3 regions of the Aerococcus urinae genome follow, and region 1 is predicted to be linked to each of the others. Evidence: riboswitches for the same ligand, from Rfam matches in the RefSeq annotation. Region 1 holds a riboswitch; each other region holds the start of a gene.
What was found. A riboswitch is a leader RNA that binds a small molecule or an ion and turns the genes downstream of it on or off. The one in region 1 is predicted to bind thiamine pyrophosphate.
Positions count from the first base shown of each region.

Region 1 (10,051 bases):
ACCCCAGCAGTTACCCCGGTAGTCCGGGTGAGATAAGCGACAGCTGGTGTGGTAATAACGCCCAGCTGTAACACTTCAATGCCGACAGATAAAAGCCCTGAAATTAAGGCGTGTTCTAATAACTGACCAGAAATCCGTGTATCGCGGGCAACGAGGACACGGGGATGCTTTTGTTCTTCCTTGGCGTGTTGGAGCAAGACATAGCCACCAAAGCGGCCTAATTTAAAGGCCAATTCAGGGGTAAGTTCCTTATTGGCTTCTCCGCGAACACCGTCAGTTCCAAAATATTTTAACATGATATACTCCTTTGATTTACCAATCTTATTAACAATTCAATATACTACCACGATTTCAAGTCTTTGCCAAATTAGGGGGAACTAGACTTAGCCTCTGCTTGACTGCTCGATTCCCTTTGCCGGTTAGTGGCTGGTTGGCTTTCATCCTTGCTAGTCTCCTGCCTTGCCTGGCTAGAAGAATCACTGGAGGCTTCACTTCTTTGGCCGCTGTTTTTGGGACGGGCGGTCACGGTGAGGGTGATGGATTCGGGCTCCATGGCTTCAACATTATCGGGACGCTCTAGAGCCACTTGGACTCGTTGACTTTGGGTGATCCCGCTGACGTCAATATGACCGACAACGGCTTGGATAGCGGCTAGGGCCTTCTCATCACCAAAGAGGGTCACTTGCCGGGTGGACCAGTTACTTAAGTCATAAGTGTAGTCATCATTAGGATTATCGAGGTCGATTTGAATAGGTACCGAGCTCCCCTGTTTACCGATGGCTATATCGACGCCCACTTGACTTGGGTTAGCAGTGATGTTTAAGATATTGCCTTCGCGATCCTTGACAATGACCCGGCCACTGCCGTGGTAGTCGGAATTGGTATTGTTAGGGAGGCTGACGTCGACACTCACTGAGGCAATCTTGCTGAGGCTTTCGGCTGATCCGGTCAAGGTGACTTCTGCTGGTGTGGCCTTAGTCGCATGAATTTCATAGCCAGGGGCCAAGTTGGTCGGATTAACATGGATTTCCACCGGGTATTTTTGACTTTGCAGTTGAGCAATATTGATTTCAACACTGGAAGGTGAGATTCGATAATTGAGGTCTTTAGAAATATTAGTCATGGTGAGCTGTACATAGTGCGATCCTTCGCCGAGTTCTTCCAGGTTTTCAGTCACGACCTTAAACTCGCGAGCTTGCAGAGTTTGGTCGATGATATTACTTGGACCTGAAATTTCCACAGAGACAGTTTCAGGGAGTCCGGTAATATAGTAGTCATCCACATCACCACTGACATAGACAGGAACGTCGGAAATGGTTTCTGACTTGGTTTCACTGATATTAGTGAAGAAACTGACCGGGTTATTATTATAACGTTCCGCTTTGACAAAGATAAAGAGGAAAAGGGCCAGTAAGAGTGAGAAAAAAATCATGGCGGCTTTATTTTCATAGAGCTTATTCATCTTTGTCACCTCCATTTTTCTTTTGGAAGATATTCTTCAAGAAGTGGTTGCCTTCAATAATGGCATCGCTGTCTTCGCTCTCAGCAAAATGTTGACGGAGGGTCTCGCGGATTTCTTCTTCAGACAGGTCGCGCATAATTTTTCCTTTATAGGTGAGGGAAATGTCACCGGTCTCTTCAGAAACCACTACAACTACCGCATCGGTGACTTCACTGAGGCCAACCGCAGCCCGGTGGCGGGTTCCTAATTCTTTAGGAATTTCGGGGTTTTCCGAGAGGGGGAGGAAACTCGCTGCTGAGCTAATCTTCATATCTTGGATCACCACTGACCCGTCATGGAGCGGGGTGTTGGGGATGAAGATATTAATGAGGAGTTGTTCAGTAATATCAGCGTCCAATTTGATTCCCGTGTTGGCATATTCGGTGAGCGATTGGGTATCTTCAATAGAAATTAAAGCGCCGATCCGACGCTTAGCCATGTACTGGCAAGCCCGGATAATTTCTTCAATCATTTGCTCAATGGGGTCATTTTGGGTATTTCGTAAATTTTTCATGCGTAAACTTTGACCGAGGTGATCGAGGCCGTTTCTGATTTCCGGTTGAAAAATAATGATAATCCCGATGACTGACCACTGGATAATACTATTCATGATCCAGTCGATGGTTTCTAATTGAAAGACGGTCGAAACCATTTTAAAAAGTAAAAAGATAATGATGCCATTAAAGATATTGACCGCCCGTGTGCCCCGGATTAACTTGAGCAACTGATAGATGATGAGCCAAACAATCAAGATATCGATCAGGTCAAAGGCGTGTGACCAACTGAAAATTGATTCCCAATCCATCGTTTTCCCTCCTATTTAGTGATGTTTTAAATTCATTAATAAGTATACCATAGACACTGTCTGACCAGGCTTTAGGTCTTTCTTAAATTATGGATAGTAGGGAGTGAATAGGCGTAGGACGTCCGTCTCAAAAAAGAGCAGAAAAACAAAAAAGCGATATTAAATAGAAAAAAATTGGCAATAGCCCTTGCATTTTCTAGGGAAATAGTGGTATATTAATTGAGTACTGATTTGGAGGGATAGCGAAGCGGCCAAACGCAGCGGACTGTAAATCCGTTCCTTCGGGTTCAGAGGTTCGAATCCTCTTCCCTCCATTTCTAATCATATTGGGGTATCGCCAAGCGGTAAGGCAACAGACTTTGACTCTGTCATGCGTTGGTTCGAATCCAGCTACCCCAGTTCAATGAGACTGTACTTGTGCGTACAGTCTCTTTTTTGTTTTCAACTAAAAAATAATTTCTATTGTAACTATAAAACTCCCTTAGTCATTCCCAAATAAGGAAAGAGCTAAGGGAGTTTTTTCTACTTTATTTAATTGGAAAACGGGGGAACTTATAAGGCAGGTGCTTGTTGAGGTACTTGAGGAAGAGGTAACCCAATTCAAAGTCCATCATCCCATGGAAGAGGGAAGAGATGCCGAAGAGAATGAAGAGGGAAGCCCAGTAACCGTATTGACCATCCAAACTGGTTAATCCTGCCGTCACAAAGCAATGGATAACGATCATTTCCCCGAGCCCGTGTAAGCTATTAATTCCGGCGTTAAAGAGGGTTCTTTTCCAAGGGTTCAAGACAAATTGGTTGGACCGTTGGAGAGTATAGGCCCCTACTAAGGTGAATAAGAGGTGGGAAACCGCCCGGAAGACCACTGGTAAGGGGAAGCCTGCTATCAAGAAACCAAATGAGGTGGCTAAGGCCACAAAAGCGGCTGAGGCTGGTGAAATAAAGAGTGCCATATCAATGGCAATGTGTGAGCCCAGGGTCCAGGAAAAGGGACCAAAAGCGATTTTAATGGGGCTAATCATAGGGATAATGATACCGATGGCTGTTAATAGGGCTACGGTAGTCATTTTACCCGTATTTTTTTTGCTAACCGAAATACTTTCTTTCATTGTAATCCTCCTTGAAGAATGAGTCCTAATATAATCGATATAAAACCAAATAATGATAAAAATTTAAAAATTATCATAAGCTTAGCCCTTATTTTTGTCAAGTCTGTCTAAAACGATCACTTTCCGTATAAGACTAGGGGTTTTTGCTGCCTTGGCTTATGGTATGATAGGTAAAAACAGTATCAGCTTTTTTGGGCTTTTTAGGCTCAGGAAAGTCAGCCTTCTTTGGCTAGTGAAAGTGGCTAGTCAGAGAATCAGGATAGAAAGAATGAGGAGGCGGTTAGTGATGGCTAATCCAAAACAAGTGTCTAATTTTAGAAATCTGAACCAAGATATTATTGATGAATTAATTACCCTAGCCTTTAAGGAAGATATTCCTTATGAGGACCTGTCGACCAATGCCATTTATCAAGGGCAAGCGGCCCAGGTGGAGCTCTTGGCTAAGGAAGCGGGAGTGATTTGTGGTTTGGATCTCTTCCAGCGGGTTTTCTTCCATTTGGATCCTGAGGTTCAATTTGAGAGCTGGGTTCGAGATGGTGACCGGGTGGCGAACCAAGAGACTCTGATGGTGATCAAGGCCTCCGTCAATACCCTCTTAAGTGGCGAACGGATTGCCCTCAACTTCCTTCAGAGAATGAGTGGGATTGCTACGGCTACCCGTCGTTTTGTAGATGCCTTGGAAGGCAGTGGCATTAAGCTATTGGATACCCGTAAAACTACCCCAGCCTACCGTCCCTTGGAAAAATATGCAGTCCGGGTAGGGGGCGGTTATAACCACCGTTACTCACTCTCTGATCAAATTATGCTCAAGGATAACCATGTTGCTGCAGCCGGTGGGGTCAAAGCAGCCATCCAAGCGGCTAAGGCCTATGCTCCTTTTGTGAAGAAGATTGAAATTGAAGTCGAGGATTTGGACATGGTCAGAGCGGCAGTGGAAGCGGGAGCCGATATTATTATGCTCGATAATATGGACCATGACACCATGGAGGAAGCCATTGCAATCATTAACGGTCAAGCGATTATAGAAGCTTCAGGAAACTTTACCTGGGATAATGTCACAGATTATAAGGACCTAGCCATTGACTATATCTCTAGTGGGGCCATTACCCATTCGGCTGGAATCTTAGATTTGTCCCTCAAACATCTGAAAGTTAGCGAATAGGACTGGACCTCCTGAGGCAGAAATCCTTGATGTCTAAAACCAATAAATAAAGCTTGGTCTTGACTTTTGTTACAGCAAGGTTACAAGGCGACAGAAATGTTTCAGAAAATCCTTTTAAAATGTCAAAGTAATTAAAGGGCCTTAACAAGTCAGAAAATCCCTTTTCTTCGTCTGGAAGCCATGATAGTATATTTCATGTCGACGAGGGAAAGACCTCGTTGAGAGATAAAAATGAATCTGAATGATTAAGATGCTTAATCATATTAAATAGAAAAAAGAATGAACTTTGCACATAAGAAAGGATTTTTATTACACATGAATATGAAGAAAGTTTTAGTAGGTACCTCAATCGCTTTATCAGCCTTAGTAAGTTTTGCTGCTGGGGAAACGACTGAAGCACACGCAGCTGAATGGCAAGCACGTTCAGTTGAAGAAATCAAAGCTGACTTCCAAAAATTAGATGACAACGAAAAAGTTTATGTCATTAAATCTGGTGACACCTTAAACGCTATTGCTCAAGCAGCAGACGTGAACACCAAAGAACTAGCTGAAATCAACAACATCGAAAATGCTAACTTAATCTTCCCAGGAACTAAATTAACCTTCAAATCTGACCAATCAGGTAAGGTTAATGAAGTTGAAGTAGAAAAACAAGGTCAAGCAGCTCAAGTTTACACCGTCGATGAAACTGCTGGTCAAACCTACCAAGCACCTGCAACTGTTCAAGCTGCACCAGCTGCTGCTCCAGCACCTGCACCTGCACCAGCTCCAGCACAAAGCGCTTACACTGGTTCTTCTTCATCCGCTAAAGAAATCATTGCTCAACGTGAATCTGGTGGTTCATACTCAGCAACTAACGGCCAATACATCGGACGTTACCAATTAAGCGCTTCTTACTTAAATGGTGACTACTCCCCAGCTAACCAAGAACGTGTGGCTGACCAATACGTAGCCGGTCGTTACGGTTCATGGGACAACGCTCTAGCATTCTGGAACGCTAACGGTTGGTACTAAGATAGAAAAAGAGTGTGACAATCGCGTCAAAGAGCAAGACCGCTGGAAGAAAAAGGCGTTTAAATTCTCAAAGAGAATTTAGCGCCTTTTTCTGAAGCGGACGCTTGCTCTGCGCTTGGAACACGTTTCAAAAGAGTGTGACAAAAGTCAAAGGAGCCCTGAACCACTGGAACAAACTATGGAAGATAGGCGAAAGCCTATCGCACATAGTTCGTGAAGTGGACGTCAGGGCTGACTTTTGGAACACGTTTCAAAAGAGTGTGAGACTTTTGTCCCAGACTCCTCAATCAACTCCGGCTCCCTGGGCTGGAGTTTTTTATTTATCTTAGCTTTTAAAGGGGGCCTAAGTGGTCAGCCTTGAATAGGTAAGCGGTTTCTGCTATAGTTAGAAAGTACTCACAAGAGGTGCTTTTGCTGAGATAGGTGGAAACCTGGACTCTTTGAACCTGAGAAAGTTAAAACTTGCGTAGGGATGTGAGAATTCAAATATCGTTGTACGGTATAGCCAAGCTTTGGTAAAGCCTAACGATAAGAAGTCCTGCAAAGTACAATCAGTGGAGTATACTTTGCAGGACTTTTTTTCTGTCTAGAAATAAAAGACCTGCAGGTAAAATATGCAGTCTGAACAGAATAAGAGAGATGAGTAAATGCCTAAAAAAACAACCATTCCCTTTGCCAAATATAGTCAGCAGATCAAGGCCAAGGCCCCGCTGGTCCAAGTCTTGAATAATTATGTCACCATCCATGATGTAGCCAATGTGATCCTAGCCAGTGGCGGGCGTCCCGTAATGACCGATAACCTACCTAATAGTCAGGATGTGGTCAAGACGGCTGACCTCTTGCTCATAAATGCCGCTAGCCCTAGGCCTAACCAGGAATTATTAGACCTCGCTGCCACAGCGAAAAATGATCAGCATCCCGTGGTCTTAGACCCAGTGGGAGTTGCAGCTATGCCGTCTAAATTAAAGCTCTGCCAAGATCTGATTGACCAAGGTCTAGTGACTGCGGTAAAGGGGAATGCTTCGGAAATTCGTAGCCTCCTCTTTGAAAGAAGCCAAGGATCAGGGGTCGACTTGGGGCCTGGAGACGAGGTGACCTTGGCTAACCTGGCTGATTTTGCCCCGGCCTTTAAAGCTTATGCCCTAGAAAAAGGGATTATCCTAGCCATGTCAGGCCCGATTGACTTAGTAACTGATGGCGAACGGCTGGCAGTCATTGAAAATGGTCACCCCTGGATGGCTTCTTATACGGGATCAGGTTGCCAGTTAAGCGGCGTCTTAGCCAGCTTTTTAGCTGGTAATCCGGGAGAAGATCTTTTTTACCTGACGACGGCGGCCATGGTTAGCTATGGGGTGGCGGGAGAAATCGCTGCCCAAGTGCTCCAGCCTTATGAGGGCAATGCTACTTATTCCAACCGAGTCATTGACCAGGTCTTCTTATTAGAGGCCAAAGAATTAGAAAGGAGAGCCAAGTATGCCATTCAATAAAAATGATTTATTGGTCTATGCTATTACCCCCGACCGCTTTGACCATGATGAATTAATCCGGCAAGTCAAGGAGGTCTTAACGGGCGGGGCCACGATCTTACAATTACGTCTGAAGGACCATCCCTTTAAAGACCAGGAGGAAAAGCTGGATCTGACCAAAACAATCAAAGCGCTCTGCCAAGATGCAGGTGTCCCCTTTATTATTGATGATGACTATGAGCTGGCCTTGGCGGTGGATGCTGATGGCCTCCACGTCGGAGCAGATGACCTGCCAGTCGACCAGGCTAGACAACTGCTAGGTCCTGATAAGATCATCGGGGCTTCGGCTAAGAGTTTGGAGGCCGCCCTAAAAGCCCAAGCAGCTGGTGCAGACTATTTGGGAGTTGGCGCCCTCTATCCGACCCAGTCTAAGGCCAATGCCCAAGGAACTAGTCTGACTACCCTGAGAGCGATTGCCCAAGGGGTCAATATTCCTATCGTAGGCATTGGCGGGATTAATTTAGATAATATGGCTAATTTACGTGACCAGGGTCTGGCTGGGGTGGCTCTGATTTCCGCCTTATTTAAGGCGGAAGCCCCCTACCAAGCGACTCAAGCCATCCGTAAAGCTGCTGAAAAGCTTTTTAAGCTCCAAGCCGTCCTCACCATTGCCGGCTCAGATTCCAGTGGGGGAGCGGGTATTCAAGCGGACCTCAAGACCATGCAGGCCAATGGAGTCTTTGGCATGAGTGCTATTACTTCAGTGACCGCCCAAAATACTAGGGGTGTGACCGGGGTCTATGACCTCAGTCCAGAGGCCTTGGCTAGCCAACTCCAAGCGGTCTTTGAGGATATTCCCCCGGCTGCTGTCAAGATTGGCATGGTTTCCCAGGTGGACTTAGTGGAAGAAATTGCTAAGGCCCTCAAAAACTACCAAGCTAAAAACATTGTGGTAGACCCCGTTATGGTAGCCACTAGTGGATCGAACTTGATCCAAGACCAAGCAGTTCAAGTCTTAGCAGACCAGGTATTTCCCCTAGCCAGCTTAATTACGCCCAATATTCCTGAAAGCCAGGTCTTAGCGGGACAAGAAATCCATTCGGCAAAGGATATGGAAGCGGCCGCTAAAAAAATTAGCCAGACCTACCAAGTCGCGGTCCTCTGTAAGGGTGGGCACCGGGTTAATGATGCTAACGATGTCCTGGTGACTCCTGTTGGCGAAGTCCACTGGTTCCAAGGCGACCGGGTCGATAACCCCAATACCCATGGCACCGGCTGTACGCTATCCAGTGCCATTGCCAGCAACCTAGCCAAGGGTGATGACTTAGTCACTGCCATCGCCCGGGCCAAAACTTATCTCAGCCTAGCTCTTAAAGATCAATTAGATCTAGGTCAGGGGAGTGGGCCCTTGAACCATGGCTTTGGCCTCTTGACTTATTACCCTAGTGACCATTAATTTGCTTTAGCTTCCCTTAGCCAATAGTTTTTAGTCTTTAAACCCTTCCAGGCTAGAACCACTAAGGGAAGAGTATCTGTACACCGATAAGGGTCATGATAGCTTGTCATGGCCTTTTTTTTATATTTAGAAAAGGGTCTATCTGTTTTTAAAAAAGGATATCTTTATCTAACATTGTGAAAATAAACACATATTTTCTCTTTTTAATTAAAATATAAAAATATTCTTTTAAATCTTGTAAGCGATTACAAGGTTAAGTTACTAATGTTTCAGTAATTGTAAGCGGTTGTGGGTAAAAAGAAAAACAAAAAATAACTTGCTTTTTAATTGTGAATAATTTAACATAATAGCCATAAAGATGAAAGTCATTAAAAATAAACGAAAGGTTAGGAAGAACAATGGCTAAAGGAAAAGAACAAAAAGTAGATATTCCACAATTTATCGATGAGACAGTGGCTAAGGCTAAACAGGCCTTAGAAGATTTTATGGCCTTAGACCAAGAGCAAATCGACCATATTGTTACTAAGGCATCGATTGCAGCTCTAGACCAACATGGGGTTTTAGCTAAACATGCCGTTGAAGATACTGGACGTGGTGTCTTTGAAGATAAGGCCACCAAGAATTTATTTGCTTGTGAACATGTGACCAACCACATGCGTCACTTGAAAACAGTAGGCATTATCGACCGTGATGAAGCCAAGGGATTAACCTATATTGCTGAACCTGTCGGGGTAATTTGTGGGATTGTTCCTACTACCAACCCAACATCGACAGCAATCTTTAAGTCCTTGATTTCCTTGAAGACCCGTAACCCGATTGTCTTCTCCTTCCACCCCCAAGCCCTGGAATCTTCTATCCATGCGGCCAAAGTAGTGCGTGACGCGGCCATTGCGGCAGGGGCACCTGAAAACTGTATCCAATGGATCGATCCAAAACATGCGTCGATGGAAGCCACCAATTTACTGATGAACCACCCTGATGTCGCTACTATTTTAGCCACTGGGGGATCTGCCATGGTTAAGGCTGCTTATTCTTGTGGGAAACCTGCTTTGGGTGTGGGACCAGGGAATGTGCCTGCTTATGTTGAAAAAACGGCCAACCTCAAGCAAGCTGTGAATGATATTGTCATGAGTAAGGCCTTCGATAATGGGATGGTCTGTGCTTCAGAACAAGCTGCCATTGTTGACCAAGAAATTTACCCTGCCTTCATTAAAGAAATGAAGTCCTACCATGTTTACTTTGTCAACCAAAAGGAAAAAGCCCTCTTAGAAGAATTCTGCTTTGGAGCTAAAGCCAATAGTGAGGCGGTTGACCAAGCCAAACTCAATGCCGATATTGTCGGGAAATCAGCGGTTTGGATTGCTAAAGAAGCTGGCTTTGAAGTGCCAGAAGAAACTGTCATCCTAGCAGCAGAAGTTCCTGAAGTGGGTCCTGCCCAACCGCTAACCCGGGAAAAATTATCTCCAGTCCTTGCCATCTTAAAGGCTGAAACAACCGAAGATGGGATGGCTAAGGCCGAAGCTATGGTGGAATTCAAC
Region 1 covers NZ_CP014161.1:19,250-29,300, forward strand. Annotated here, with positions in the region: gene glmM (phosphoglucosamine mutase) at 1-296, opposite strand, end outside; gene AWM73_RS00125 (CdaR family protein) at 368-1,462, opposite strand; gene cdaA (diadenylate cyclase CdaA) at 1,455-2,306, opposite strand; tRNA gene AWM73_RS00135 (tRNA-Tyr) at 2,540-2,620, shown strand; tRNA gene AWM73_RS00140 (tRNA-Gln) at 2,634-2,705, shown strand; gene AWM73_RS00145 (hypothetical protein) at 2,834-3,415, opposite strand; gene nadC (carboxylating nicotinate-nucleotide diphosphorylase) at 3,702-4,577, shown strand; gene apf (aggregation-promoting factor) at 4,893-5,591, shown strand; TPP riboswitch at 5,983-6,081, shown strand; gene AWM73_RS00160 (hydroxyethylthiazole kinase) at 6,239-7,078, shown strand; gene thiD (bifunctional hydroxymethylpyrimidine kinase/phosphomethylpyrimidine kinase) at 7,065-8,513, shown strand; gene adhE (bifunctional acetaldehyde-CoA/alcohol dehydrogenase) at 8,912-10,051, shown strand, end outside.

Region 2 (10,051 bases), 400 kb from region 1:
CTATTCCAATGACCAATACCTTAATGCCCTAGACCAAGTTTGGGCTGACCACCAGGCACTTTCCGGCCACCAGCTGGATGACTTTGCTGCTTTCTGCTTCCACCTGCCTTACACCAAACTAGGCTTAAAAGGTTTAAAACACCTCACCCAAAAGGCTAAGGATGAACCACTAGAAGAGTGGGAGGAATCCTTTGAAGCCAGTCGGGCCTATAATCGCCGGGTAGGAAATATTTACACAGGGTCCTTATACCTCAGTTTGATTAGTTTATTGGAAAACGATACTTCTTTGCAAGCAGGTGACCTCATTGGCCTGTATAGTTACGGTTCGGGAGCGATGGCCGAATTTTTCTCCATGAACCTTGAAGCTAATTACCAAGATTACCTAGAAGGGGACAAACACCGCCGACAATTTGCTGAGCGACAAAAACTTTCCATTCCTGAATATGAAGCCCTCTTTCAAGAAGACCTCCTTAGTGACGGTAGTCAGCAAAGCATCCCAGCCCACGGCGACCAAGATGACTACCGACTACTCGGCCTAAAAGACCATAAACGTATTTATGGTAAATAAGGAAGAGTGCGACAAAAGTCAAAAGAGCCCTGAACCGCTTCGCATACTATATCTGTAACTCGCTTGCGCTTCGAACAGCTATAGCAACTGGAACTAAAGGAAGAAAGAATTCTCAAAGAGAATTCGTCGATCTTTAGTGAAGTGGATGCTTGTCTTGCGCTTGGAGCAGGTTTTGATTAAAGAGTTTATATTTTAAAAGGGACTGCCTCAGACGGTCCCTTTTTTAGTGGAAATTTCTCTTATTTAACCCCCAGGCTTATTGACGGAGGTCATCTAAAATAGCCTTGGCGTTTTGCCGATCCATATGTTTGGCTTTTTGTAAGGCTTGACTGACCTGGTCGACTTCAGCGCCCTGGGCACCTACAGCGATAGCCAGCGATCGGGCTTGTAGTGACATGTGCCCCGCTTGGATGCCTTCAATGACCAGCGCCCTCAGTGCTGCTAGGTTTTGAGCCAAACCGAGGGCAGCTACAATCTTCATTAAGTCCCTAGCACTGGGCTGGTCGAGTAAATGATGGACGACTTTAGCAGCAGGGTGAATTTTGATTGATCCACCGACACTTCCTAAGGCCAAGGGGAGGGTGATCTCTCCAGCTAATAGGCCCTGATCTTCAAGGTAGTCCCATTGGGCCAGGCCCCGGTATTGTCCGGATTGGCTGGCATAGGCGTGACAGGCTGCCTCCACCGCCCGCCAGTCGTTACCGCTAGCGATGACTAGGGCATCGACACCATTCATAATCCCTTTATTGTGGGTAGTGGCCCGGTAAGGATCGACTTGGGCGAGTTGGCTAGCTTGACTAATCCGCTTAGCTACTTTCTTAGGATCTTGACCAGGCTTAGCCAATGCCTCAATAGGGATTTGACAAGTGGCCTTAGCCAGACATTGGGTAGCTAAGTTGCTTAAAATAGCCATTAATTTTTCTAGACGGGGTAGTGACTCATCCTTTTGACTAAGTGCTTCAATGTGACTGGCTAAGGATTCCAGCATGGTATTCATCATATTGGCGCCCATGGCTTCTTGGGTATCTACCGTCATATAGACCACAAAAAATGGCTCATCTGCCTTGGGATAGTAGGCTGTTTCTAACTGGCGTACACCTCCGCCCCGTCGGCTGAGACTGGGATGGGCCTGGTTGGCTAACTGGATGAGTTCGTCTCGGTGGTCTTTGATGTAAGTGGCCCAGATTTCAGCTTGCTTGGCTTGGTCTAAGCCTAAGAAGACCATTTGCCCTGTCATTTGCCGGTTCAAGACCTCGCTATGGAAGCCGCCGCCTGCCTTAGCCATTTTAGCGGCGTAACTGGCTGCTGCGATGACACTAGGTTCTTCGATTGCCATGGGAACTAAGTAGTCTTTTTGGTTGATAACAAAGTTCATAGCCAGTCCCAGGGGTAGGAAATAAGTTCCAATGAGATTTTCAACCATCTTATCTGCCAAGTCTAGGGGCAAGCCCTGGTTATTCTTGAGATAGTCCTTTTCTTCATCACTAATAAAGTGGAGCTCATTTAAGCGGGCCAGGCGTTCCTCTAGGGGGAGGCGGTAGAAGCCCTGTAAATTCACTTGAGTCATGATAACCTCCTAAGTGCTTTGTTTATAAGTGAAGGGGTAAGCTTTATTACTTTTTCATAAAAAAAGAAGTTGGGGATTACTTCCAACTTCTAGTTTATGGGGCATTACTGCATTAATCAATAGTAAGTCGATATTAATGGTCGATGCAATAGAGATTATCATCGACTATTTGATCGTCAGTTAAGAGGACAAAAACTTGCCGAAATTCATCAAAATCTATCCGGTTGTCATTGCCTAATATGCTGAGGGCCTGTGTTGTGACATGGATTTGACCGATATGCGTTTCAAGGACCTCATCAAAGTTTTCAAAAGTAGGCGCATTGGTTTGTAAGACCAAACTCCGATAGGCTCTGTGGCTGGTATGACCTGTTTCATCGGAGGTTGTTAGGCAAATATTATGGAAACGATCTAAGTTTTGTAACTGTTGTATGGCTTTCTGGGTGAAAAATAACTTCATGGCATATCCTCCTCACAACAACTCTTATAAGGATGATTATATCAGAATTCGTGAGCAGTTTAGTCGGAAAAGCCTAAAAATAATTTTTAAAACGTTTTCATACTTCACCAGTCGCTACTGAGAAAACGGAGACAGTCGGGGAGGTGTTTGGCCCAGTAATATTCATTATGCTCTTCATCCACATAGATGTTGAAGTCAATATTTTCTACTGGAATCCCTCCTGCGATAAGCAAAGCTTGGTAGTGGAGGGAAGCGTCGATATAGGCTTGGGCCATATTGCCTTGGATAAAGAGACGATCGGTATCATCGCCTTCTTTGCTGCCGACTTGGAGGTAGATTTTTTGCTCGGGGTCTAAGCTTTGTGACTTGAGATAGCGATCAAAGGGTTCTTGAACGATCCATTGGGCTAGGGAAAAAATCCCCAAGCGGCCAATCTGATCGGCATACTTAATTCCCATATAGGCGGTAATATTGGCCCCAAAAGAAGACCCAATCATGGCCGTATGGTTTTTATCGGTTTTAGTCCGATAGGTCTGGTCGATAAAGGGTTTAACCACCTTCATAATGAAGTCACTAAAATCATTGCCTAAACCCCCCAAGGGCCTTGCCTTAGGGTCACTAGGATTTTCAAAGCTCCAAGCATTATAATCATCCGAGCGAGTTTGAGGGTCATTGTCGATCCCGACCACAATCATCTTGGCTAAATCGGGATTACGCTTGAGGGTAGGGATGACCTTCCAGGAATAGCCTAGGAAGGACTCCTTACTATAAAAGACATTTTGTCCGTCATGCATGTAAACAACTGGATAGGACGCGGATTCCTGCTGGTAATTTTTAGGGAGTAGGACTCGCACCCGCCGCTTCTTGCCGGAATAGGGCAAGCTTAAGTAGTGGGTTTTCATTTTTAGATAATAATAATCGGCATTGAACATGATTTACCTCCGCTTAATGTGCTACTAGCATACTTGACCCAGGGGGATTAAGCAAGCGCAATCCCCCTGAAGGTGCTCAAGGTTAAGAAATAATTGCAGACTTCACAATATTTCGCTACAATGATGTGTAGAATAAAGGATAAGGGGGAGATGCCTTGGCAACAGAAGTCGAGCTTCTCAACGAAGCAGAAATGAAGCGCGCCTTAACGCGAATGAGCTATGAGATTTTGGAGCGCAACCATGGTACCGCTAATTTAGCCATCGTAGGGATTAAAACCCGCGGAGCAATTATTGCTAACCGGATTAAGGACCGCATCAACCAGTTAGAAGAGGCTGATGTCTTTTATGGGGAATTGGATGTTCGTGCTTACCGTGATGACCTCGACCAGGAAAAGGATCAGTTGGTCAAAGACTTATCCCAGTTGGACTTTGATGTGAATGGTAAACACATCTTTATCTGTGATGATGTCCTCATGACTGGTCGGACCATTCGGGCGACGATGGATGCCTTGATGGATCATGGGCGTCCAAGCAAGATCTCTTTAGTCACACTTATTGACCGGGGCCACCGGGAATTACCGATTCGTGCTGATATTGTTGGTAAAAACATTCCCACTTCCCGGCAAGAGAAAATTCGGGTGAAGATGCGGGAACTCGACAGTAAGGATGCAGTATATATAATTAAATAGTTGCTACTAGGGGAGCCTTTATGGCTGAGATGTATTTTACAGACCCTTTGAACTTGAGACTAGGTAATACTAGCGGAAGAAAGTGCACAAAAACAGGTAAGAGGCATTTTCTCTTACCTGTTTTTTGCTAGGAAAGGACTTTATAATTATGGGACAAAGTAAACAAGTAAGAGTTTTATTAGAAGTTGCTATGGTAGCGGTCTTGGCTTATTTATTAGGTCTATTACCGACCACCAATGGAGTAGGTATTGGGGTAAACTTAGGGGTTATTCCCATTTATTTGATCTCTTTAAGACGTGGGATAAAGAGCGGTTTTGCTGCCGGTTTCCTGTTTGGGCTTTTGCAATTAATCACTGGTCAAGCCACCATTCTAACCCCTTTCCAAGTTTTCCTTGAATACTTCTTCGCCTTTATGTTAGCAGGCTTAACGGGACTCTTAGCTAGTCGGGTCAAGAAAGCAGGGCTAGAAGGAGATAAAAAAGGGCTTTGGATCGGTATCTTTTCAGCGACCTTTATTGGGATGGTGGCCCAATACTTTATCCATTGGTATGCCGGCTATGCCTTCTGGTCTTCTTATGCCCCAGAAGGGATGAATGCTTGGTGGTATACGACCATTGTCAATGTACCTACCGGTTTCTTTACCTGGCTAGTAGGGGCTTTAGTGGTGGCTTTATTATTTAATAATGCCCCCAGGCTCTTAAATCCAGAAGATTAAAGAGCAATTTTAACAATTGCTTAGATGGAATTATTGTTCTGAGACGTCCTTTGAGAGGGCGTCTTTTTATTGACTGAGACTGATTTTTTGACAAAAAGAAAGATTTTATGGAATTGTTGGCGCGCAAACACTTTAATAAGAAAGCGTTTGCTATAATATTTTGTGAAAAGGATAACTAAAGTTAAAGCCTAGCTGAAAGCTTTCTCTCTTTTTTTAGTTAAGTATGTGAAGTTATGAACTATATTTTTTACCCAAAGTGAGAAGGCTATAACGACCAATAAGTAATAGAGGATTTAAGAAAAATATTGGAAAGGAGTGTTCAATGTGTTTGTTCTTCGTTTCTTACTGGCAATGCTTATTGCTTATTTTGCCGGAGAACTGGCTAAGAAAATCAAATTCCCAGCCATCATTGGTTGGTTGATTGTGGCCATGTTTCTCGGAGAGCACGGGCTAAACCTTTTAAGCCCTGAACTAATTTCAACCAAGGTCTATCAATCACTGATGGTACTTATGCAAATTCTAGTGGGGTCGATGGTGGGCTATAAGTTAGTTTACCGTGACATCAAGGATTCCATCAGTAAAGTCTTCGCCATGGGAATATCTGACCTGGTGGTAACCTTTGCAGTGGTGACGGGATCTTTTGCCCTTATTCTTCACCTCTTAGGTCTACCCATCATTGCTGCCTTACTCTTTGGGGGGATCGCTATTGCGACTGCACCGGCACCTCCAGTCTCAGTGGTGGAACAGTATGATTGTTCCGGCCCCTTATCTGATTCAGTGCCATCGATGACGGCTTTTAACTCAGTGATGGTTAACATTGTCTTCTTCCCCCTAGTATCGATTATTGGAGCGGTCTTAAACGAAAGTTCCACTTCCGTCTTGGGCTCATTACTGATTATGATCTTAGCTCCGATTCTCTTGGGTGGGGTAATCGGACTGGTCGCAGGGAAATTAGTAGGAAAAGGCGCTTCCAAACAGCAAAGCTTCCTTATCTATTTGTTCTCCATGCTAGTCATTTATGCCTTAGATAATTATTTGAACTGGCATGTCTTCACTGAAACTCAGATGATGTCCTTATTAGCCGGGATCGCGGGCTCATGCGCCTTTATGAACGTGGTGGATCCTGAGAAAGTACCGAGCTTGCAAATGGATCTCGGCCCAGTTCACTCTTATGCCTTAATGATTTTCATTGTCAACCTATCGATTCACCTGAATCCAGCAGCCCTATTTGACGGTGGCATGCTAATGGTGGCCTATATCTTGATTAGGGCTTTAGGCAAATACTTGGGTTGTTATCTGGGTGCCAAAATCAGTCATGCCCCCAAGGTCGTTGAAAAGTATATGGGAATCATTATGATGCCTCACTCGGGGGTCTCGATTATGTTTGCTGGGATTGCTGCCTATAATTTGATGGGGGTTTACCCTGAGTTAGCTAATCTCTTACAGATCACAATTTCAGCCGCTGCCCTAATCATTGAAATTATTTCTCTCCCCCTAGCCGGCATGGTTTATCGAAAACTCGGCGAAGCGGGCAAGGAGAAAGAAAAATTGGCAAGGCAAGAAGACTTACTGCCTAGCTAAGTGATGAAACGAAGCGGACATGACTCAACTTGTATTAAAATAAAAGGAGCAAACCAACCATATTGAAAGACACAGGGGGATGGGAAAATGTCAACATCATTTATTGACTACTGTCTCAACCATGAGAAAGTCATTAATCACACCCGCCAGGAAAGCTATAAAAAGGGCGATGTGATTGAGACCATTGGAACACGGATTACTGAAATTGGCATTGTCGATAAAGGTTTACTCAAAACAGTGAATTATTCGGCAGAGGGTAAGGAATTAAATACCACACTCTTCTTTACCAATTCAATCCTATTGGAATACCTTTATTTTAACGAGAATTTAAACTATACCTATGATTTAGTGGTCTTACGGGCCACTACCGTTACCTGGATACCGGCAAAATTATTTAAAGCCATCGTTTTTGAAGACAGCTTGGGTATGGAACTCTATGTCCACCACTTGATTGAGCGGGGCTTAGAATCCCAGCGGATCATTTCCTGCTTGAACTATCCTACTATTCGTGAACGGATTTGTTACTGGATTGCCTCCAAGAATTCTCTAGAAATTGGGCGGAGCGACATAAAGCCCGACATGGAACTACCCTTCACCCAAGAAATTTTTGCCAAGTTAATCAAGGTCAGCCGGTCCAGTTTAAACCAAGAATTACACCATATGGAAGAAGAGGGCTTCTTTAAAATGACACGGAAGGCCTTAACCCATATTAATCAAGAGAAGATTTGGGATAACCTGTAAAGGAGTTGATGTCAAAAAATATTCATAACTCATGCGATGGCGTTAAGCCTTATAACTAGTCTTTAACGTCTCCATCATCAATTAGCTATCAAACATTAAATAAAGGAGTGTTGAGATGATAAAAGAATACCAACAAGGTGATTTTAAAGCTGAAATTGCTGAGGGCAATGTTTTGGTCGATTTCTATTCGAAGACCTGTGGCCCTTGTAAAATGTTAAGTTTTATCTTAGAGGATATCGATAAAAGCCATGGGGATGACCTGACTATTCTTAAAGTGAGTTTTGAAGAAAATACTGACATCGTGGAAGAATATGGCGTCGAAGGCTATCCAACCTTAGTTTATTTTAAAGACGGTAATGAAATTACCCGTAAAGCGGGCTTACAACAAAAACCAGTGATTGAAAAAATGTTAGAGGAGGAATAATCATGACAGAAACTGCAACTTATACCTATAAAGAACACTTGATTGAAAAGCAAAGAAAAGCTGAAGAAGCCATGTTAGAGGAGTTTCACTTGGGAGACTATACTCTTGACAATCCTTTAGTGAAATACAATGCCTACCTCATTAACCCTTTATCCGCAGTGGTCCTCTTTAAGACCGAAGAACCTACAGCCATTACTGTTCGCGTCCTAGGTAAGACTGAAGAAGCCGACATCTTCCAAACCTTCCCAGTAGGTACTGAACATGTACTTCCGATTGTGGGACTTTACCCTGAATATGAAAACAAGGTGGAAATCTATCCTTACCAAACTCCTTCCAAGAAACATACCGTAACTATTCCAGTGGGCCAAGTGGAAGGTACCGACCTAGTCAACTCGATTGAAACCACCCCTGAGTACATGCAAGACAACATTATGTTCCTCTGCCCAGCTAACTATGCCTTAGCCATTGCGGTAGACTATGCGGGTGACGTGCGTTTGAAATTAGATGTGCCTATGGTCTGGGACGTTAAGGTGCTAGACAATGGCCACTTGCTCATGTCCAGTGACCGTTTGACCTCTATGCCTTACTTTATGAGTGGGATGTATGAATTCTCAGCAGTAGGTAAGATTTATACCGAATACCGGGTACCTACTGGTTTCCACCACGACTGTTGTGTCTTACCAAATGGCGATATCATTGCCCTAACCTGTAACCATGAAAATAGCACCGTAGAAGACCAATTAGTGGTAGTGGATAAGGATACCGGGGTGGTTAAACGGACCATTAACTATATTGACTTCTTAAAACCTGGCGCTCAAAAATCTGGTTCCTGGTCAGAAGAAGACTGGTTCCATAACAATGCTGTCTGGTATGACAAACATACCAACTCCTTAACCTTATCTGGTCGTCATGTGAATGCTATGGTGAATATTGACTTCGATACCGAAGAAATTAACTGGATTATTTCTGATCCCGATGGCTGGCCAGAAGAATATCATAAATATCTCTTCACTCCAGTGGGTGATGGAGAATTTGACTGGCAATATGAACAACACGCTAACTTGATTACTCCTGATGGCGACGTGATGTGCTTTGACAACCACCACTACGGGGCTCAAGATCCAGACAAGTACTTAACACCAGAAGAATCCTATTCACGTGGGGTCCGTTACAAGATCGATACCGAAACCATGGAAATTGAACAAGTCTGGCAATATGGTAAAGAACGTGGTTACGAATTCTTCTCACCATATATCTGTAATGTGGTTTACTATAATGAAGACCACTACCTCATTCATTCCGGCGGTATTGCTTATGACGGCCAAGGTAATCCATCTAAAGAATTAGGGCCATTTGCTATGCAAGAAGATCCTGATGCTAAATTAGAATCCATTACCGTTGAGTGGAACCATGGCGTTAAGGAATATGAATTAAGCGTGCGTTCTAACTACTACCGGGCTGAGAAATTCCCATTATATTCTAAGAAGGGTGGGGAATATGACTTACAATTAGGCGCTGGACGTGTTCTCGGTTACTTAGGTGAAACCGCGCAAATGGACTATGACATCCCAGCTGAAGAAGTCAATGAACCCGTTCCTGAAAAGGTTGACGTTCGTCTAACCGATGAAGAAGATATGTTTACCTTTGAAGCCATGTTTGAAAAAGGCCAATTGGTCATGTTAGTCCTTGAAGGCGAAGAAGATACCCGTCGTTACTTCATTTCAACCGCTAAGGGGCATCGCGGAGCTATGTGTGCCGGAACCTTCCTACCTAAGGATGACCGCGAAACCCGTACTGTGGTCACCAAATACGGCTTTGATAAGGGAGATTACAAGGTCAAATTAATCATCGATGACAAGAAATATGATACTGGCCTAACCATTAAGGGTTAAAGAAAGACATTTTAAATTTCTTTAAAAAAATTTGGACAAATTAACCAAACTATGGTCTAATAAAATAGCTACCTCGGAAGCCTTTTCCGTTATAAGAAGCGACTTCTGAGGTGCTTTTATTATTTTAAGGAGGAAGATATGGACATTTTAAAAAAGAAGAGCTTTTGGCTCTCATTTATTCTGTTATTATTAGTATCATTATTCGCTAAATGGCTATCAGGCTTCCCTGGCTTATCCTTAATTGGTCACTTAGTGATTGCCTTAATTATTGGGATGGTTTTACAAGCATCTGGTCAATTAAAGGGGATCGCCAAGGGGGGATCAGGCTTTATCTCTAACAAGTTCTTACGTTTAGGGATTATCTTGATGGGCTTCCGCCTCAACCTGGAAGTGCTGGCTCAACACGGTGTCAAGACCATTACCCTAGCTATTGTGGTCATCGCCTTCACGATTGGGCTAATTTATAGCCTGGCTAAGGCTGCAGG
Region 2 covers NZ_CP014161.1:414,903-424,953, forward strand. Annotated here, with positions in the region: gene AWM73_RS01855 (hydroxymethylglutaryl-CoA synthase) at 1-568, shown strand, start outside; gene AWM73_RS01860 (hydroxymethylglutaryl-CoA reductase, degradative) at 825-2,135, opposite strand; gene AWM73_RS01865 (iron-sulfur cluster biosynthesis family protein) at 2,269-2,592, opposite strand; gene AWM73_RS01870 (alpha/beta hydrolase) at 2,697-3,524, opposite strand; gene pyrR (bifunctional pyr operon transcriptional regulator/uracil phosphoribosyltransferase PyrR) at 3,680-4,213, shown strand; TPP riboswitch at 4,212-4,311, shown strand; gene thiT (energy-coupled thiamine transporter ThiT) at 4,362-4,928, shown strand; gene AWM73_RS01885 (cation:proton antiporter) at 5,253-6,509, shown strand; gene AWM73_RS01890 (Crp/Fnr family transcriptional regulator) at 6,597-7,250, shown strand; gene AWM73_RS01895 (thioredoxin family protein) at 7,366-7,674, shown strand; gene AWM73_RS01900 (aryl-sulfate sulfotransferase) at 7,677-9,566, shown strand; gene AWM73_RS01905 (YeiH family protein) at 9,705-10,051, shown strand, end outside.
Region 2: it holds a riboswitch for thiamine pyrophosphate, as region 1 does, so the genes downstream of both, thiT (energy-coupled thiamine transporter ThiT) here and AWM73_RS00160 (hydroxyethylthiazole kinase) in region 1, are expected to answer to the same signal.

Region 3 (10,051 bases), 530 kb from region 1:
CGACCAGAAAGCCGAGCGACAGGGCGTAAGGGTTCTTAAAAACCGAAAAACCTTGGACCTGGTCAACTAAAGGATAATGGTTAAAATCGGGGCGATGGCTAACTAAGCGGCGCTCATAGGCCTTATCTTCGACCTCTTTTTGGCTTTGGACTTGGCTATTGATCAGATATCTGACATTAAAGAGGCTATCGGTGACCAGGCTGCCATTCGAGTAATTGACTGAACCAGTGGTTGTCGGTTGGCCCAAAGCTTTAAAAAGTTCGGTGGTCGATCTTTCAATGGTTGAATTAAAATGGTCTAATCCATAGTAGGACAATTGCATGGGGTCATTTTTAGTCCGTTGAAAGGTCTTAGCAATGCGGTAGAAATCCTCGCCGGAATCGTCCTGCAAACGAGTTAAAAGCGGTTGACTGACTTCTAAATACTGGGCATAGCTGTCATAGTTAAGGTAAGAAATAGAGTTTAAGGTTAAAGCAGTATTGGTCATGCTCTCAATCAAAGCCAAGGCAGACAAGAGTAGCAAGGGAGCCATTTTCTTACTGGAATGACTGAGATAGTAAAGGCCAAAAAAACTAAACACAAAAGCTATCGTTGAGAAAAGTAGGGTATTAGGACTAATATAAGAAAAATCTTGGTAGTGTAAGGCCAAGGTTAGGGTGGATAATCCAACCAGGCACAGGGTCACAATGGCTGGCTGATTGCCTAGAGGCTCTACTTGCCTTAAAGTCCGATAAGCTAGGTAAAGGAGGAAAAAGGAAAAGACAAAAGAAAAACGGTAGGGGTACCAGATGGGATACTGAAAACCATGCCAAATTAAATTTAGGGCTTTAACATTCATGGATAAGAGTAAGAAAGCTAAGACCAAAAAGCTCATCAGTTTTTCCTGCCAGCTGAACCGCTTTTGCAGAAAAAACACCAGGGCCGCTAAAATAGCCAGGGAAGGGACAAAGAGATTAGGTAAACCCTCCGGCATTTGGTCGAAGTTAAAGGGACCGACCACCAGTTTGCTGATAACCTGCCAGAGTGGATAGGCAAAGGACCAGTCAAAATGAAGCTCTTGGTAGCTGCCTTTACTTTGAGCCAGGGCAAAGTAGGTCGGAATAAGGGTGAAAGCCGCTAGTCCGGCTGCTGCCAAAGAGGACAAAATAAAGCGCAGTCCTATAGTAAAATATTGCTTTAATGAGAATCTCGCTTGTTTAGTCTTCTTGGTAAATTGGGCGCCAAAGAGTTCATAAAGAAAGAAGGGCACAGCAAAAAGACAAACCATATAACCGATATAATAATTGGCTATCAATAAGAGAGCCAGGCTAATGATATAATAAGTGCTCCTTTTGTGGTGGATAAGGTCTAGGATGCCTAGGATGATTAAAGGCAAAAAAACCAGGCCATCTAACCACATGATATTGAGTTGGTTAGCGGAAAAATAGCCCATTAAACTATAGAAACAGGCAAAGCTGATGGTCAAGGGGCCGTGGTCGCCATAATTTTTGTAAAGTAGCCAGAGAAAACTGGTACTAGCAGCAGCGCTCTTGGCTAGGACCAGGCAGACACAGGCTATGGGGAGGGCTTTTTGGGGAAAGAGGAGGAGTAGGAGGTTAAAGGGACTCATTAAATAATAAGTCCAAGTTCCTACCATCTCTCCTCCCATTCCCTTTTGGAAAGAGTAGAAGATTTGCTGCCAATTGCCTAGCAGGGTCTCCCGGTAATATTGGAAGAAATCAATATATTGCTGGCCTAAGTCCACAGTTAAAATCGTCTGATTGCCAAAGGGAAAGATACCCTGAAACAGGTAAATAAAGACCAGGATTAAAACTGGGAGGCCTGCCGCTAATAAGAGCGACCGTTTAACTGCATTCATTTTGGAAAAATTCTTCATTAAAGACACCGTGCTAACTCCTTAAAGATGCTTGATTTCACCTTAGCTTAGCACAAATTAATTTATCAGAACATGGCCAGGTCAAGAGATCTTTCAAAGAATTTATAAAAGTCTACTTTCAGTCAGACAAAATCATAGAAATCGATTATAATGATAGGTGACTTGCTTTTTAGAAAGTGAGTGTTGGCACTTAATGACGATAAGAAAAAGAAAGTAGGTGAAGGCATGTCGCATGACTTTGATAAGTCAGCTAAGCACAAGGGGAGAGAAAAACAAGCCCAAGTTAATTCCAAAACTTTACGGCGGAAATCGCCCCATTGGCATAATTACTTGAATCGGCTAAACATTTTACTTTATATTGTATTTATTTTATTTGCTCTGCTTATCTTCCGCTTAGGCTACTTACAGGTTGTTAATGGTCAAGCCTTCCAAGAACTGGTCCATATGACTGAAAAGAATATGTCTGAAGAAAGTGTTCCTAGAGGTTATATTGTGGACCGTAACCATAAGATGTTGGTGGATAACGAGGGACTCCAAGCCATTAATTACACCCGAGGCCCCAATGTCACGGGGGAAGATATGGCCAAGACTGCCCGGAAATTAGCCAGTTTTATTCATTTGGATACTGGGGAAGTCACAGAGCGAGACCGAAAGGATTATTGGATTGCCAGCAATCAAGACCGCTTAAATGAGCGGATGTCAGAAGAAGACTTGCGGCTAAGGGATAGTGAACTGTACGAGAAGCAATTATCCTATGTCTCTGAAGAGGATATCAATTTTTCTGGGGATGATCTCGAAGCGGTTCTGATTTATAAGCGCATGAATGGGGCCTACGCCCTCACACCAACCTTGATTAAAAACAAGGATGTCTCCAATGAAGAAATTGCCCTGGTCAGTGAGCATAGTAATGAAATGCCTGGGGTCAATACCACCATGGATTGGCGTAGAGAATATCCACAAAAAGACTTACTCCGCTCAGTAATCGGTAGCGTGACTTCTGAAGAAGAGGGACTGCCGAGTGATAAGGCTGAATACTACCTGGCCCAAGGTTATGCCCGCAATGACCGGGTCGGTAAGTCTTACTTGGAAGCCATGCATGAAGATACCCTGCATGGTGCCAAGACCAAGTACGAAACTGAAATTAACCAAAGAGGCGAGGTCGTGAGAACCGACAAGGCTTATCCTGGCTCGATGGGCAATACCGTTCAACTGACCATTGATACTGATTTTCAAAAGAAAATTGAAGAAATTTTGGAGGGCTACCTGCACGGCTCAAGTACCGGTAAAAATAATTCCATCTATGTGGTAGCCAGTGACCCTAATAATGGGGAGATCCTGGCCATGGCTGGTAAATACCGGAACGAACATGGCGAAATCATTGACGATGCCCTGGGAACCATTAATTCATCCTTTACCATGGGATCTACCGTCAAAGGAGCCACAGTTGGGGCCGGTTACCATTATGGCGTTTTAAAACCGGGGCAAGAAAATATCTTTATTGACCAACCGCTTTACTTTACTGGGACACCAAGGAAGGCTTCCTGGTGGGCAGCCCACAATACTAGCCCCGTTCCTATTAATGATGTCATGGCTCTGGCAAGGTCTTCCAATGTCTATATGATCCGGACTGCCATGGCTATCGGGGGCTTACCCAATTATGAAGCAGGGATGTCCTTGGCTGGTTTAGATCCAGAAACGGGTAATAAGTTGCGTAATTTTTACCATCAATTTGGTTTAGGAAGCTCGACCGGCATTGACCTACAAAATGAAGTGACTGGTCTGGAAGGTGAAGGGGGTAACCCTGGTAACTATATTGACTTGGCTTTTGGTCAATATGATACCTATACGCCTATGCAATTGAACCAATATGTCGCAACTATCGCTAACGGTGGTAAACGCTATGCCAGCCATGTGCTTAAACAAGTGCTCAGAGAAAATGGTGAGCATGAGTCTGACACCCCTCAAGTGGTGTATCAAAACCAACCTAAATTGTTGAATGCCGTACAGTTAAGTCCAGAAGAACTGGGACGAATTCAACAAGGTTTCTGGTCAGCAGCCAACCATCCGCAAGGTCTCTCATATAATGAATTTAGAGGCTTCCCGGTGACTATTGCTGCTAAAACTGGTACGGCGGAAACAGGGACCGAAGGGATAATTAACTCAACCTTTGTTTCTTACGCGCCTTACGAACAACCTAAGATTGCCTTATCGGTAGTCATTCCAGAAATCAGTGCTTCGGCCTTTGATAAGACAGCAGAGGTTGTTGGTCACAAGGTCTTAGATGCCTATTACCATAAAAAATAATTCCAGGGCATTTTTATAAAAAGTTTGAAAAGCACTGAGAACTATGGTAGACTTTTAAGGTATGATTAAAAATCTATGATAAATTATTGATCTGATGGAGGGAAAATAATGCGTATTAACATTCTTTTAGAAAATACGGAACTTAAGGGCGAACGCATTTACTTAACAGAAAAAAATCGTCGTAACAACCCTGACCGTATTGAATTAAAAAAATATAGTCCAAAATTACGTAAAGTATGCTTATTTAGAGAAGTTAAAAAATAGAAATATTTCTATTGCTAAAAAGAGAATGTACCGATAGTCTTCAGACTATCACTCGATTTGCTGATATTCGTTGGAAGTTCTTATTCAGTTAAGGCTGAGATTGCTTTTAGAATGACATTTTCTTTTTAGACATTGATATAGTGAAAAGGGGCTGGAAAACTTTCCAGCCTCTTTTTAAAAAATTTCTAATCGAAATAGCTTGCAAAAGTCTGACCTGAGCTAGTTGAATTAACTAGGGAAGGCATCGAAAGTCTATCGCACATAATTCCTTCAATGAATATCAGGGCTTTTCTACTTTTAGCACACTTTCCTCCTTACAAGTCATTTTTTATGAAATCATTAAAAAAAGCCATACATATTGATGCTATGTAAGCGCTATGATAAAATTTATGTGAATTGAGATTCGGGGTGCCGGATGGCTGAGAATATACCCGTAGAACCTGATCAAGTTATTGCGTAGGGAAATCTATTCAACGGGAGAAGGCTACTGTCATCTTGAACTCAAGAGGATAGTGGCCTTTTTATGTTGTAGGAGGGAAAAATGAAAAAGATTATTAAACATTTTATAGAGCATCCCGAAGAAAAAGAAAATTTTAATGATATGGCTCTACTTTTATTTGAATATTTATATAAACATAATCAAGATTATCAGCAATTCTGTCAAAGAAGAGCTGTAGGGATAAGACAAGTACGTCATTGGAAGGACATCCCGGCAGTGTCAACCGACGCCTTTAAAAATGCATTTCTGAGTGCAACACCACATGAACAATGTTCGCGTATATTTATGACAAGCGGGACGACGACAGGAATCAGTGGAAAACACTATCATAAAGATCTAGAAATTTATGATTTGTCTGCCTTGTTAGGTTTCAAGCAGTATGTCACTGATAAATCTTTACCTACGGCAATTCTTTTTCCTAATGAAGAAGAGATGCCTAATTCTTCACTGGCTCACTATTTAGAAATATTGAAGGCTAATGGTCAGCCGGATTCCATGCATTTTATCACTGAGAAAGGCCTAGAAGTCGCTGCTTTAAAAGAATGGCTAATGGCGCATCAAAAGCAACCAGTAATTATTTTAGGAGCTAGCTATAGTTTCGTCCACTTGTTTGAAGCCTTAAGCCAAGGAGAAGTGCTTCCGATCCATCCGGATAGTCTATTATTTGATACTGGGGGGTTCAAAAATTTCTCTAAGGTTTATCAGCTAGATACTTTTTATCAAAAGCTACTTTCGGTTTTTCCGGTAAGAACAAATCCGGTGAATATGTATGGTATGACAGAATTATCCACAGAATATTATACCCAGTTTGCTTTTGATAAAGTGCTATTAAAACGAGGGCCGCATTGGATAAAATATAAAATCATTGACCCCGCGACGGGTCTAGAGGTTGAGCAAGGGAAACCAGGTTTACTCGTTCATATTGATTTAGCAAATATTAATTCTGTCCCTGCTATTCAAACAGGAGACTTAGCCATTGACCATGGATGTGGTTTTGAGTTATTGGGACGGGTAAAAAATGGAGAGCCTAAGGGCTGCTCGATAGCAGCTAAAGATTGGTTAGAGGGTCACCATGATTAATATAAACTGTGGCTATTTGCCGCCTATAGTAAATGATCTTGCTATTGAAAACCGTGAACTGATATTTGATTCAATTCGTATCCAAGTCCCAGCTCCTAATGTTGAACAGTTAAAAATAATGATAGAACGCATGAAAAACGATAGCTCTGAAATTAGTTTAACAGAGATCATAGCTGCTATAGATAAGGCGATCCTTTGTTTATTAGATCGCCAGAATTCCCTTAGAAAGAAATATGAAAAAATACTTCCTATTATTACCGGCTATGATTCAGAAATTCTACGCTTAGCTCTGACTAAATTTTTATTGAATTTTAGGAAACATGAACTCAGGCGCTGGCTAGCTGAAAATTTTGAAAATCCTAATATTTTAGAAGAATTTGTGCCCAGAATGCATGGGGGATATAGTCGCGCTTTTGCTCCACAAATGTGTGCGCATATATGGGCAGGGAATGTGCCTGCCTTACCATTATGGAGTTTAGTCGCTAATTTATTAGTGAAAGGAAAGCTGATTGGAAAAGTATCTTCTAGTGAACCGAGTTTTATTGGCTTATTTTGTCAATTGCTGATTCGAATTGAGCCTAAATTGGCTAATAAATTAGCCATCCTTTCCTGGCAGGGAGGAGATGAGGAGCGTGAACAAACCTTGATTGACTCGTCTGATTGTGTTCTTGCTTATGGAAATAATCAAACCATGGCAGCTATTCAAGCCAAGCTATCACCAGCAAGTCACTTTATTAGCTTTGGGAATAAATTGAGTTTTGGCGTGATTCATCATCAAGTATTAAATGCTGAAAAGGTAAATCATATCGTCCATGAAGCAGCTAAAGCGGTAGTTTATTATGATCAACAAGGATGCTATTCCCCTCAGATTTATTTTGTGGAAGGAGGAGGTCAAGTTTCTCCCAGAGAATTTGCCCTTATGTTAGCAGGAGAATTAAGAGCTTATGAAAAGCGTTATCCACTCAGAAAGTTATCGCTCGAAGAAGCTTACTTACGATCTCAGTGGCGCGAAAAAATCGAATGGCAGGGAGGGTGTGAGATCTTCCCAGCTCACCCTGAGAATTGGCTAGTGACTTATAGCCAAGCATTGACTTTTAGCCCTTCGCCATTGTCTCGCGTGATACAAGTGATTGCTGTAGATCAATGGGAGGATATTGATAATTTACTAGTGAATAAATTATCCATTTTACAGAGCGTAGGGGTAGCAGCTCCTACAGAAAGTTTATTTAAAATGGCTAACCATTGGGGAAAATTAGGGGTTACTCGCGTAACGAGTCTATCTGCGATGATGCAAGTGCATCCAGCTTGGAATTCTGATGGTTATTCCCTACTAAGAGAATTGGTTCGAATAGTAGATATTGACTCAGCTTCTCTTAGAGATTCTGAACGCTGGAATTCCTATAGAGATTAGAAAATGAAGGAGTGAGTAATTTGCTGGCTGGAAAAGTTGTTTTCATTAGTGGATCAAGTCGAGGAATTGGGGCTGCAATAGCAAAAGGATTTGCCAAAGCAGGCGCTAATGTCGTCATTAATTATCGCAAAAGTGAAGAACAAGCAAGAGCGGTGGCAGAATATTGTACCTCTCAAGGCGTTCAAGCTCTTCTCGCTAAGGGAGATGTTACAAAACAAGAAGGGGTTCATCAAGTTGTTAAAAAAGTATTAGATAATTTCGGTCGTCTTGACGTTTTAGTAAATAATGTCTTTTCTCCTTTTCAATTCGATGCCGAGAAAAGGAAGAAAGTTTGGCAGCTTTCTTGGGAAGACTATCAAAGGCAGCTGGAAGGGGGCTTAAAAGCAACTTGTCTACTCACCCAAGCGGTTTTAGACACTATGATGAAAAATAATTCAGGCAGTATCATTAATATGGTATCTAATTTGGTTGCTGATCCTGTTGTCCCCTATGCGGATTACATCACTACTAAGGCCGGCATTGTTGGTTATACGAAAAGCATGGCTAAGGACTTAGGTGTCTTTAATATTAGGGTGAATGGTGTAGCACCAGGTTTGGTCTATCCAACAGATTCAACTAAAACAACGAAAGAAATATTGAAAGAAAAGATTATTGAATCAACTCCTTTAGCTCGAATGGTTCAAGTCGATGATGTAGTTGGTCCAGTATTATTTTTAGCTTCAGATTGGAGTAGGATGATGACCGGTCAAATATTATACGTTGATGGTGGCTTAGTCATGCAGGGTTAAATTTTTGGCCGTGTAGGAGCAATATAAAAACACCTTGTGTGTAGTGGCCCCAAGTCTTGGATTAGGCATTCAAGGCTTGGGACTATTTTTATGGATAAATATTCCTTATCATTTACTAGCAGATTATACTACCAAAAATATCGCTAAGTGCTATTCAAACAAGATACAATCTTATCAACTTTCCTATGAAGAAGGAGAACGTTTAGCAGTATAATGAAAGCTACCAAGCTAAATTACCTTGTGGGGCCATAAAGAAGTCTTTTACATTTGATAGAATCACTTTTATTAAGGATAGAGTCGCTTTGACTTGGTCACCTGATCTTATCATCGACACCATGAAAAAATTTAATTGTAAAGCCCAAATATTTAACGTCATCTTGTCTATTGTGCTTTATCTGATTTACCTATTTATTGACAGCTTGTCGAGAAAAAGTATGGTAAAGTTAATAGGTAATTAGACTTAGTTGACACAGAAGGAGTTAAAATGCGAAGAAAAGCTTATATCACCTATGCTTTATTAGCTATTCAAATTATTATTTATCTCTTGATGGAAGTCACGGGATCGAGCCTCAGTATCTCAACCCTCCTGCATTTTGGCGCTAAGGAGAATGCTTTAATAGCAATCTATGGGCAATACTGGCGCTTAATTACGCCAATTTTTGTTCATATCGGTTTTTCTCATCTCTTATTCAATTCCATTACTCTCTGGTATTTAGGGAGTGAGGTGGAAGGGATTATTGGTTCCTGGCGCTTTTTGTTTATCTATCTTTATTCGGGAATTATGGGGAACTTATTTAGTTACCAATTCTCAACGAGCGTTTCAGCAGGAGCCAGTACGGCACTATTTGGCTTGTTTGCTTTCTTCTTAGCCATGCGCTATCTCAACCCTCATGACCGCTATTTTCAGGCCATGGGCTACCAATACCAGACCCTAATTATCTTGAATATTGTTATGAATTTGTTCATGGCCAATGTAGATATGTCAGGGCATATTGGGGGCATTATCGGTGGTTTCTTAGCCACCCTCATTATCACCAATAACCCTAAACACCGTCTAAGCAGTATCCTCTTATCAATTCTTGTTTATTCAGTGATTGCTGGTATAATTATTGCGAATCATGGGGCCTTTAATACCCTATTTATACATTAGGAGGCAAGTATGGCATTTATAGTTGGTATTGATTTAGGAGGAACAACCGCCAAGCTGGCTTTGTTTACTCCAGATCTTGAAAAAATCGATCAGTGGCAAATTCCTACGGATACGTCTGACCATGGGAGAAATATTGTTTCTAACCTGGCCAAAACCATCCAAGACCATGTTGAGGCGACCCATTTAGACCTAAGGGACTGTATGGGGATCGGTATGGGGTCTCCTGGCGCTATAAATCGCGAGGGGGGAACGGTTACTGGTGCCTATAATCTGGGTTGGGAGAATGAGATTGCAGTTGTTGACCAATTTCAAAATCGCTTAGGCCAGCTTCCCGTTTATATTGAAAATGATGCCAACGTGGCTGCTCTGGGTGAACTCGCCAAAGGAGCAGGAAGTAAGAGTCAAAATATGATCTTGGTTACCCTGGGAACGGGCGTGGGTGGCGGTATTATCTGCCAGGGTGAGCTCCTGCTAGGTCAAGGTTCTGCAGGGGAAATTGGCCATATGACTAGCGAAGTCGATGGCTACTTATGCACTTGCGGATCCAGAGGCTGTGTGGAAACCCTGGCTTCAGCGACAGGTATTCTTCGCCTCAGCAAGGACTATGCTAGGGACTCGCGCTTTGATTCTTCCTTAGCCAAGCAGCTTCGTGGAGGCCAAGAGGTGGACGTCAAAAGCA
Region 3 covers NZ_CP014161.1:549,145-559,195, forward strand. Annotated here, with positions in the region: gene AWM73_RS02415 (YfhO family protein) at 1-1,876, opposite strand, end outside; gene AWM73_RS02420 (penicillin-binding transpeptidase domain-containing protein) at 2,060-4,180, shown strand; gene rpmG (50S ribosomal protein L33) at 4,289-4,444, shown strand; TPP riboswitch at 4,839-4,924, shown strand; gene AWM73_RS02430 (LuxE/PaaK family acyltransferase) at 4,986-6,023, shown strand; gene AWM73_RS02435 (acyl-CoA reductase) at 6,016-7,434, shown strand; gene AWM73_RS02440 (SDR family oxidoreductase) at 7,455-8,222, shown strand; gene AWM73_RS02445 (rhomboid family intramembrane serine protease) at 8,707-9,372, shown strand; gene AWM73_RS02450 (ROK family glucokinase) at 9,382-10,051, shown strand, end outside.
Region 3: it holds a riboswitch for thiamine pyrophosphate, as region 1 does, so the genes downstream of both, AWM73_RS02430 (LuxE/PaaK family acyltransferase) here and AWM73_RS00160 (hydroxyethylthiazole kinase) in region 1, are expected to answer to the same signal.